2 regions of the Yersinia entomophaga genome follow, and region 2 is predicted to be linked to the other one. Evidence: predicted binding sites of a transcription regulator. Region 2 holds the regulator's gene; the other holds the start of a gene.

Region 1 (4,550 bases), 490 kb from region 2:
TCGTTTAATTAAACCCCGCCATGACATTCAGCCTGAAATTGTAGCCTCGTCATTGCTGACTGAATCGGGTCAATTTGCTGAAACGGGGAAAATCTTACCCGCCGAGAATATGCCGTTAGCAAAGGGGCTTATTTTACCGGCTAAGCTTAGAAATAAAGTGGCGCAGGTGATTTCTGATTTCACTCCACCGGTCAAAGCAAAAAAATCTAAAGGTGATAAGGCGTAATGTCAGGTTCTAACAGCAGCGCAGCTTATTTTATTGATACTCACTGTCATTTCGATTTTCCGCCGTTTAGCGGAGCGGAGGTGGCTAGTCTGACATCGGCTGCGCAGGCGAACGTTCGGCAAATCATTGTACCCGCTGTAGAAGCCGAATATTTCGATCGCATACAGGCTTTAGCTAATGATTATCCGGCGCTGTTTGCCGCTCTGGGAATGCACCCGCTGTATATCGACAGGCATCAGGAGCCGCATCTGACTTTACTGGATCAGCGGCTGTCGCAGAGATCGCCAAAAGTGGTTGCAGTGGGCGAGATTGGGCTGGATCTGTATATGGAAAATCCGCAGTTCTCTCGCCAATTGGCGTTATTACAAGCGCAGCTTAAATTAGCTAAACGGTATGATTTACCAGTGATTTTGCATTCTCGCCGCACTCACGATCAACTGGCCGCGGCGCTGCGTAAAGCCGATCTGCCGCGCACCGGTGTAGTACATGGTTTTGCCGGCAGTCTGGTACAAGCGCAGGCGTTTATTAAATTAGGCTATTACATCGGCGTGGGTGGCACTATTAGCTATGAGCGAGCGCAGAAAACCAGAAAAGTGATGGCCGAGTTACCGCTGGAAGCGCTGTTGCTGGAAACCGATGCGCCGGATATGCCGCTGGCCGGTTTTCAGGGACAACCGAATCGCCCTGAACGCACGGCGGACGTGTTCACTGTGCTGTGTGAATTACGATCCGAACCAGCGGATGTCATTGCGCAGCAGCTTTATGCCAACAGTGTGCGTTTGTTTAATCTTCCTCCGGCGTAATACCTTTCATTTCACCGCGCAGTTGTGCTGACTACCTCCATTCATCCCCGAGACTTAGTCGGCTAAGCTCCCAACCACTCACTCAGCTGCCGCGTGGCTGCAACGAAAAATGAACGGATGGCTAACAACGGGCTGAACGTCATTGAAGCCCCTGAATGAGTTACTTAGCGTGGTAACATCCTAACTACTAATAACGGCTATAATTATGTGAATCTGATCACGTTTCCAGTCATTTGGTTGCTTCTTTGTGTGTTTATTTGTGACAGGGATTGTTTGCGATTTGAGCCATGACGCTATAATCCCCCCGAATTCAAAAAAGAAATATGTGGTCTGAACGCATATTAAATCGTGTCATTCTCCATTTAATACATACACAGGGAACATCAGATGCAACCCATCATGAGTTTGGTCGGGATGGCGGTACTGATATTAATTGCTGTCTTACTCTCGAGTAACTTTAGGGCTATTAATATCCGCACCGTCGTAGGCGCTTTTATTATCCAGATTGGCGTCGGAGCATTGGTTTTGTATGTGCCGATCGGTCGCCGTATTTTGGGCGGAATGTCCGAAGGCGTAGCGAATGTGATCGCCTATGGTAACGAAGGGATTTCATTTATTTTCGGCGGACTGGTCTCCGACAAGATGTTTGAAGTTTTCGGCGGCGGTGGCTTTGTTTTCGCCCTGCGCGTTCTGCCGGTTATCGTCTTTTTCTCCTCACTGATCGCGGTACTTTATTACCTCGGAATCATGCAGCTGGTGATTCGCGTACTGGGTGGCGGCCTGCAAAAACTGCTGGGGACTTCCCGCACTGAATCCCTGTCGGCTACCGCGAATATCTTCGTTGGTCAGACAGAAGCGCCGTTGGTGGTACGTCCGTACATCTCTACCATGACACAATCTGAGCTGTTTGCCGTGATGTGCGGTGGCCTGGCGTCGGTTGCGGGTTCAGTATTGGCGGGTTATGCGCAAATGGGCGTGCCGTTGGAATACCTGATTGCCGCGTCCTTTATGGCCGCGCCAGGTGGCTTGCTGTTTGCCAAATTGATGGTGCCGGAAACTGAAAAAACGCACGATCACGAAGATGCAACCAAGCTGATTCCTGAAGCCGATCGCCCAGCGAACGTCATCGATGCAGCGGCAACCGGTGCGGCTTCCGGTATGCAATTGGCGTTGAACGTGGGTGCAATGCTGTTGGCATTCATCGCGTTAATCGCTTTGTTGAACGGCATTTTAGGCGGTATTGGCGGCTGGTTTGATTATCCGCAGCTCTCGCTGGAATTGATTCTAGGCTGGGTATTCTCGCCAATTGCTTTCCTGATTGGCGTGCCGTGGAGCGAAGCGACGGTGGCGGGTTCCTTTATCGGTCAGAAGATTATCGTCAATGAATTCGTGGCCTTTATGAACTTCGGTCAGTATTTGAAAGCCGATGAGTTGGTTATTGCCGCTGGTTTGCCAGTACTTTCCGATCATACCAAAGCCATTATTTCTTTTGCTCTGTGCGGTTTTGCCAACCTTTCATCCGTGGCAATTCTGTTGGGCGGTCTGGGCAGCATGGCGCCGAATCGCCGTCATGACATTGCTCGTTTCGGTTTGAAAGCGGTGGCAGCAGGGACTTTATCTAATCTGATGAGCGCCACCATTGCCGGTTTCTTCCTGGCTCTGTAATTCATATCGATTTGTAAAATATAATATTCTGCAAAGGTAGATTGTTTGTAGAATAGCGTGCTGGCGGGGACGGTTATCACCCGCCAGCCTGTTTTTCCCTTCCGGTGACTCAGGCCGTTTGTGCGTATTGTCATCACCGTCGTCGCACGGAATTAGATGAATAGGCTATTCTTGATGCGAGAGCGAAAGATAGTCTGCACTTATCGATAAATCAGGTTATTTTGTGACTCAATTCACATATAATTCAGACCTGTTACAAATAACTATTAATTAATGTGAGTATTAACACATCTCATTTGAGCGCTTCATGCTCAAATAGAGACAGCTGGCTTTTCTTGTGGAAAAGCTAAGTGCGGTGAGATGGATCTCAGTTGCCGCTGCGGGAGCAAATCCCAAGGGCGCTATCTTCAAGGAACCAAGTCCGCTCGCCAACGTGTTGAGCTGCATGGCCTGGAATTTCCATAGGAAATTGCCGTCAGTTCATAAATGAATGCTCGGTTTTGGCGCGGTGCCGAAGCTGAAATAGAGTTGGAGAGTTTTATGACCGATTTAACCGCCAGCGCGAAACGTGCGCTCAGTTTGATGGATTTGACCACTCTGAATGACGACGATACCGATCAAAAGGTTATCGATCTTTGTCATCAGGCAAAAACCCCTGCGGGTCATACTGCGGCTGTCTGCATTTATCCTCGTTTTATTCCGATTGCTCGTAAAACGCTACGGGAACAGGGTACCCCTGAGATCCGTATTGCCACAGTGACCAATTTCCCGCATGGCAATGACGATATCGACATTGCTTTGACCGAGACCCGCGCGGCTATTGCCTACGGCGCCGATGAAGTAGACGTGGTGTTCCCATATCGCGCGCTGATGGCTGGTAACGATAAAGTGGGCTTCGAGCTGGTAAAAGTGTGCAAAGAGGCCTGTGCCGCCGCCAACGTATTGCTGAAAGTCATCATCGAAACCGGTGAATTGAAACAGCAACATTTGATCCGTCAGGCTTCTGAAATTGCGATTAAAGCGGGCGCTGATTTCATTAAAACCTCAACCGGGAAAGTACCGGTGAACGCGACGCTGGAAAGTGCGGAAATCATGATTCGCACCATTCACGATTTGGGCGTAGGCAAAGAAGTCGGCTTCAAACCTGCTGGCGGTGTGCGTACTGCAGAAGACGCGGCTGCATTCCTGAAACTGGCGGACGGTATCATGGGCGAAGGTTGGGCGGATGCGCGCCATTTCCGCTTCGGTGCATCCAGCCTGTTAGCCAGCTTGCTGACCACTTTAGGTCATCACAGCACAGCCAAACCCGGCGGTTATTAATTATTGCAGATGCACGACGGGCACTGCGCCCGCCGTGTTGCTATTGCTGAAAAGGCACAATGCGCTTTTCGATTTCCCATTCAGGTCAAGCAGGGGGATGCCTTGTTTCTGGCACAAGAAATTATTCGTAAAAAACGCGACGGTCTGCCGTTGAGCGAAGAAGAAATTCGTTTCTTCATCAATGGTATTCGCGACAATGTTGTTTCCGAAGGGCAGATCGCCGCTTTGGCGATGACCATTTATTTTCATGATATGAGCATGCCTGAACGCGTGGCGCTGACTATGGCAATGCGCGATTCCGGTACCGTGCTGGACTGGAAAAGTCTCAAGCTGAATGGCCCTATTGTGGATAAGCATTCTACCGGTGGCGTTGGCGATGTGACTTCGTTAATGCTCGGCCCAATGGTAGCGGCTTGCGGCGGTTATGTTCCTATGATTTCAGGCCGTGGCCTGGGCCATACCGGCGGTACACTGGATAAGCTGGAGGCCATTCCTGGCTTTGATATTTTCCCGGATGATAATACTTTCCGTAAGAT
Region 2 (4,550 bases):
GCCGCCGAACGTTGGATTAAATCTCATCACGGCTACCCCGTCGTACTAAAGTCGTTGGCCAGCGCAGGCTCTGAAGGCGTATTCATTTGCCATTCTCAGGCAGAGGCTGAAGACGCATTTGTTCAAATAATGGGTAGCTACAGCAAATTAAATGCGGTTAATCAGCAGGTGTTAATTCAGGAATATCTCGAAGGCGCGGAATACGTGGTGAATATGGTTTCACTGATGGGCAGACCGCTGGTAACTGAAGTTGTCCGTTACACCAAACTTCGTCTTGCTTCAGGGCGGATTCTTTATGATATCGATGAAATTCTGGATGCATCCTTCGAGCATTATCAGGCGCTGGTTAGTTACACTCGCCAGGTAATTGAGTCATTAGGAATTCGCAATGGCCCTAGCCATGCAGAAGTGATGTTAACAACGTCGGGGCCTAAATTAGTCGAGGTGGCCGCCAGAACGGACGGAATTCTGCGTCCTACCATATCGGCGCGTACCACCGGATTGGGGCAAATTTGTGCCACGGTTATGGCAATCACCGCACCGACGCAGTTTCTGTCATTTACCGAATGCCATCCGTCATACCAGCTACAAAATTACTCTTACAATATCGGCCTGATTAATAGACATAAAGGTATCTTCCATCAGCAGGATTTTTTATCCGAACTTCTTACTTTACCGTCTTTTTCACTGGCTGATTTTTATGTAGAAGAAGGTGATGCTATTGGGGTCACTCAGGATGTTTTCAGCCAGCCAGGTGCTATTTATCTGGTTCATTCTGACGCAGAAACCATTCGCAATGACTATCTAACGATCAGGCGCCTGGAAAACGACGGCGTTTATCTTAAAAATGTATAGGAATAAATACGATAACAGCCTGATAGAAAATCAAAAAATTGAACCGCGGCGATTGACTGCGAAATATGAATCGCGGTGAGTAAGGGAACAGCGGGGGATTTAACGATTTAAGATGTTTGAGTCTTTGAGTCTTTGAGTCTTTGAGTCTTTGAGTCTTTGAGTCTTTGAGTCTTTGAGTCTTTGAGTCTTTGAGTCTTTGAGTCTTTGAGTCTTTGAGTCTTTGAGTCTTTGAGTCTTTGAGTCTTTGAGTCTTTGAGTCTTTGAGTCTTTGAGTCTTTGAGTCTTTGAGTAGCAGTTTCCGGATAAACAGGCAGTGATACAAGCAATTCTGTACGTATATGAATCCTATAAATACAACGCCCGGAGCGAATAAACCGGGCGTTGATAAATATGGTCAGGTTAGAGAGCGAATTTCAAAACTGTGGGTGATTTTGGCAGCCTTACCCAACATCAGGGCTACCGAGCAGTATTTCTCCGCGGAAAGCTCAACGGCTCGCTCGACGGCTTTTTCGGTCAAATCTTTACCACTGACGACAAAATGCAGGTTAATCAAGGTAAACAGGCGAGGGGCTTCCTCCCGACGCTCGGAGGTCAATTTTACTTCGCAGTCGTGCACATCGTTGCGCCCTTTTTGCAAAATGGACACCACATCGATAGCGCTACAGCCACCGGCCGCCATCAGCAACATTTCCATCGGGCTTGGGGCTTTATCTCCGGCGTTACCATCCATTAAAACCTGATGACCAGAGGCGGATTCACCCAAAAAAGTCAGACCTTCAACCCATTTTACTCGTGCCTGCATACCCGTCACTCCCTATTAGCTTTTCCGAATCAGACTACTCTTTCATTCATAAAGTGGCAATGTAACCAGACCCTCATCATGCTGAAGCGATACAACACAAGACACTGGCCTCATCCTGTGCTACAAACAGAGCCGAAGAGATGTTTCTTAGAATAAAAAGGGTAGAGATCAAGACTCAGTGAAGGGTCTCTATCTGAGATGTATATTGGCTATACCTTTCGGTAGTTGAGCAAATTAATATGCTAATAGAAAGTGTATTTTATAAACACGCCGTACAGGGAACTCTGAGCCCTGTTAAGTTAGGCAGCGATAACAACAGAGGATAACAGCGAATGGTTCTCGGCAAGCCACAAACAGACCCAACTCTCGAATGGTTCCTGTCTCATTGCCATATTCACAAGTATCCATCGAAGAGTACGCTGATTCACCAGGGTGAAAAAGCCGAAACGCTTTACTACATCGTGAAAGGTTCCGTTGCGGTTCTGATCAAAGATGAAGAAGGTAAAGAAATGATTCTCTCCTATTTAAACCAGGGGGATTTCATCGGTGAGCTTGGATTATTTGAAGAAGGCCAAGAACGTAGTGCTTGGGTTCGTGCAAAAACCGCCTGTGAAGTGGCTGAAATTTCTTACAAAAAATTCCGTCAGCTGATTCAGGTTAATCCAGATATCTTGATGCGTCTGTCTTCGCAGATGGCGAATCGCCTGCAAATTACATCCGAGAAAGTGGGCAACCTTGCTTTCCTTGATGTGACCGGGCGTATCGCGCAAACGCTGCTTAATCTGGCAAAACAGCCTGATGCAATGACACACCCAGATGGGATGCAGATTAAGATTACTCGCCAGGAAATTGGCCAGATTGTTGGCTGCTCCCGCGAAACCGTCGGTCGAATCCTGAAAATGCTCGAAGATCAAAACCTGATCTCTGCGCATGGTAAAACGATTGTCGTTTACGGCACCCGTTAATTACCTAAAAAAACCGGTTCCCTGTGCTTAACATGGCACCGGTTTTTTCTTTGTCTGCATATGGACGACGGATATTGACCTGATGTGGCGTCGGCTGATTTACCACCCTGAAGTAAACTATGCATTACGGCAAACGCTGGTGCTGTGTTTGCCTGTGGCTATCGGTTTGTTGCTCGGTAATTTGCAGCTTGGCCTGTTATTTTCCTTAGTCCCTGCCTGCTGCAATATCGCTGGCCTAGATACCCCCCATAAGCACTTCACCAAACGCTTAGTCGTTGGCGGAACTTTATTCGCCCTCAGCAGTTTTCTGATTCAACAATTCCTGCTGTGGCATATTCCCCTCCCCCTGATTATGTTTGGCCTGACTCTCATTTTAGGCGTTAACGGAGCCATCAGCCCCCTGCACGCCCGTTTATTGCCCGCTGCGCTAGTCGCTGCGATATTCACACTAAGCATGATTGGCCGCTTCCCAATTTGGCACACTCCGCTACTTTTCATCGTTGGCACCGCCTGGTACGGGCTATTTACCGGCCTGTGGTTCCGCCTGTGGAAAGAACAGCCGATGCGAGAAACCCTGAGCCAGCTATATCGCCAGTTAGCCGATTATTTAGAAGCCAAATACAGTTTGCTGACTCAACATATCGATCCGGAAACCGCATTGCCGCCGTTGCTACAACGCCAGCAGGGCGTAATGGATTTAATAACCCAGCTTTATCAGCAACTTAATATGCTTCCTCATACTCATAAAAGGGAGCAAAAGCGGCTACGATTAATGTTTCAGGTGGCGCTGGATTTGCAGGAGCACATTACTGTCAGTCTGCACCAACCGGAAGAAGTGCAAAAACTGGTGGAACAAAGCCATGCAGAAGCGGTCATCCGGCGGAATGCGCAGGTCATTGCTCATCGTTTGCGGGTCGTCGCTGATAATCTTCTGTATCACCGCCATGAATTACAGCGTTTTACCATGACCAACGAGCTGGCAGCGCTGGAAAAAATCGCCGGACAGCACCCGGATAATCCGGTTGGCCAGTTTTGTTATTATCATTTCCGTCGCATCGCGCGCTTGCTGCGTAACCAACGGCCGCTCTATCGGCGAGATTTAATGTCGGACCAACACCGGTTGCCGTTCTGGCCAGCGCTCGCCAGTTATCTTTCGTTTAAATCCGTCGCGCTGCGTAATGCCGGCCGTCTGGCCGTTACGCTAGCCGTCGGCAGCAGTTTGGGAATGGCATTTAATCTGCCTAAACCCTACTGGATTTTATTGACCGTGATGTTGGTCACCCAAAACGGTTATAACGCGACGCGGGTAAGAATTCAGCACAGAGCCTTGGGAACGTTGGTCGGGCTGGTTATTGCAGCCGGTCTGCTGCAACTTCAGCTTCCACAAGGTACCACGCTGACCATTATGCTGTTTATCACGCTAGCCGCGTATTTGGTTCTGCGGAAAAACTACGGCCTGGCGGTCATTGGGCTGACTATTACCGCCGTGTATACGTTGCAACTGCTGGCACTCAATGGCCTGCATTTTCTGGTTCCGCGCCTGATTGATACTCTGATTGGCTGTGCGCTGGCCTTTGGGAGCACCATCTGGCTGTGGCCGCAATGGCAAAGCGGTCTGCTGCGTAAAAACGCTCATCAGGCACTGGAAAGCGATCAAAATATCCTGCAGTTATTACTCAAAAAGACGCCTAACCTTGGCGAGCTGGCAAATGAACGAATGCAGGTTAATCAGGCACATAACGCGGTGTTTACTTCCCTTAATCAGGCAATGCAGGAACCGGGCTTTAACTCCCGTTATCTGGCCGATATGCGTCTGTGGGTGACTCACAGCCAGTTTATCGTCGAGCATATCAACGCGATGACAATTCTGGCGCGGGATCATTACATGCTGACAGAGAAACTGGCGGAAGAGTATTTACAGCGCTGTG

What was found. Region 2 encodes CRP, which controls carbon source genes, mostly activating them, when cyclic AMP is high. Its sites were predicted from a motif close to ATGTGANNNNNNTCACAT; they were not measured.
Positions count from the first base shown of each region.
Region 1: the regulator CRP is predicted to act here: its motif matches at 1,235-1,252, upstream of PL78_RS13585 (NupC/NupG family nucleoside CNT transporter).

Region 1 covers NZ_CP010029.1:2,987,186-2,991,735, forward strand. Annotated here, with positions in the region: gene PL78_RS13575 (patatin-like phospholipase family protein) at 1-226, shown strand, start outside; gene PL78_RS13580 (TatD family hydrolase) at 226-1,029, shown strand; gene PL78_RS13585 (NupC/NupG family nucleoside CNT transporter) at 1,429-2,694, shown strand; gene deoC (deoxyribose-phosphate aldolase) at 3,235-4,014, shown strand; gene deoA (thymidine phosphorylase) at 4,117-4,550, shown strand, end outside.
Region 2 covers NZ_CP010029.1:2,495,404-2,499,953, forward strand. Annotated here, with positions in the region: gene PL78_RS11500 (ATP-grasp domain-containing protein) at 1-855, shown strand, start outside; gene PL78_RS11505 (OsmC family protein) at 1,250-1,657, opposite strand; gene crp (cAMP-activated global transcriptional regulator CRP) at 1,990-2,622, shown strand; gene PL78_RS11515 (YccS/YhfK family putative transporter) at 2,705-4,550, shown strand, end outside.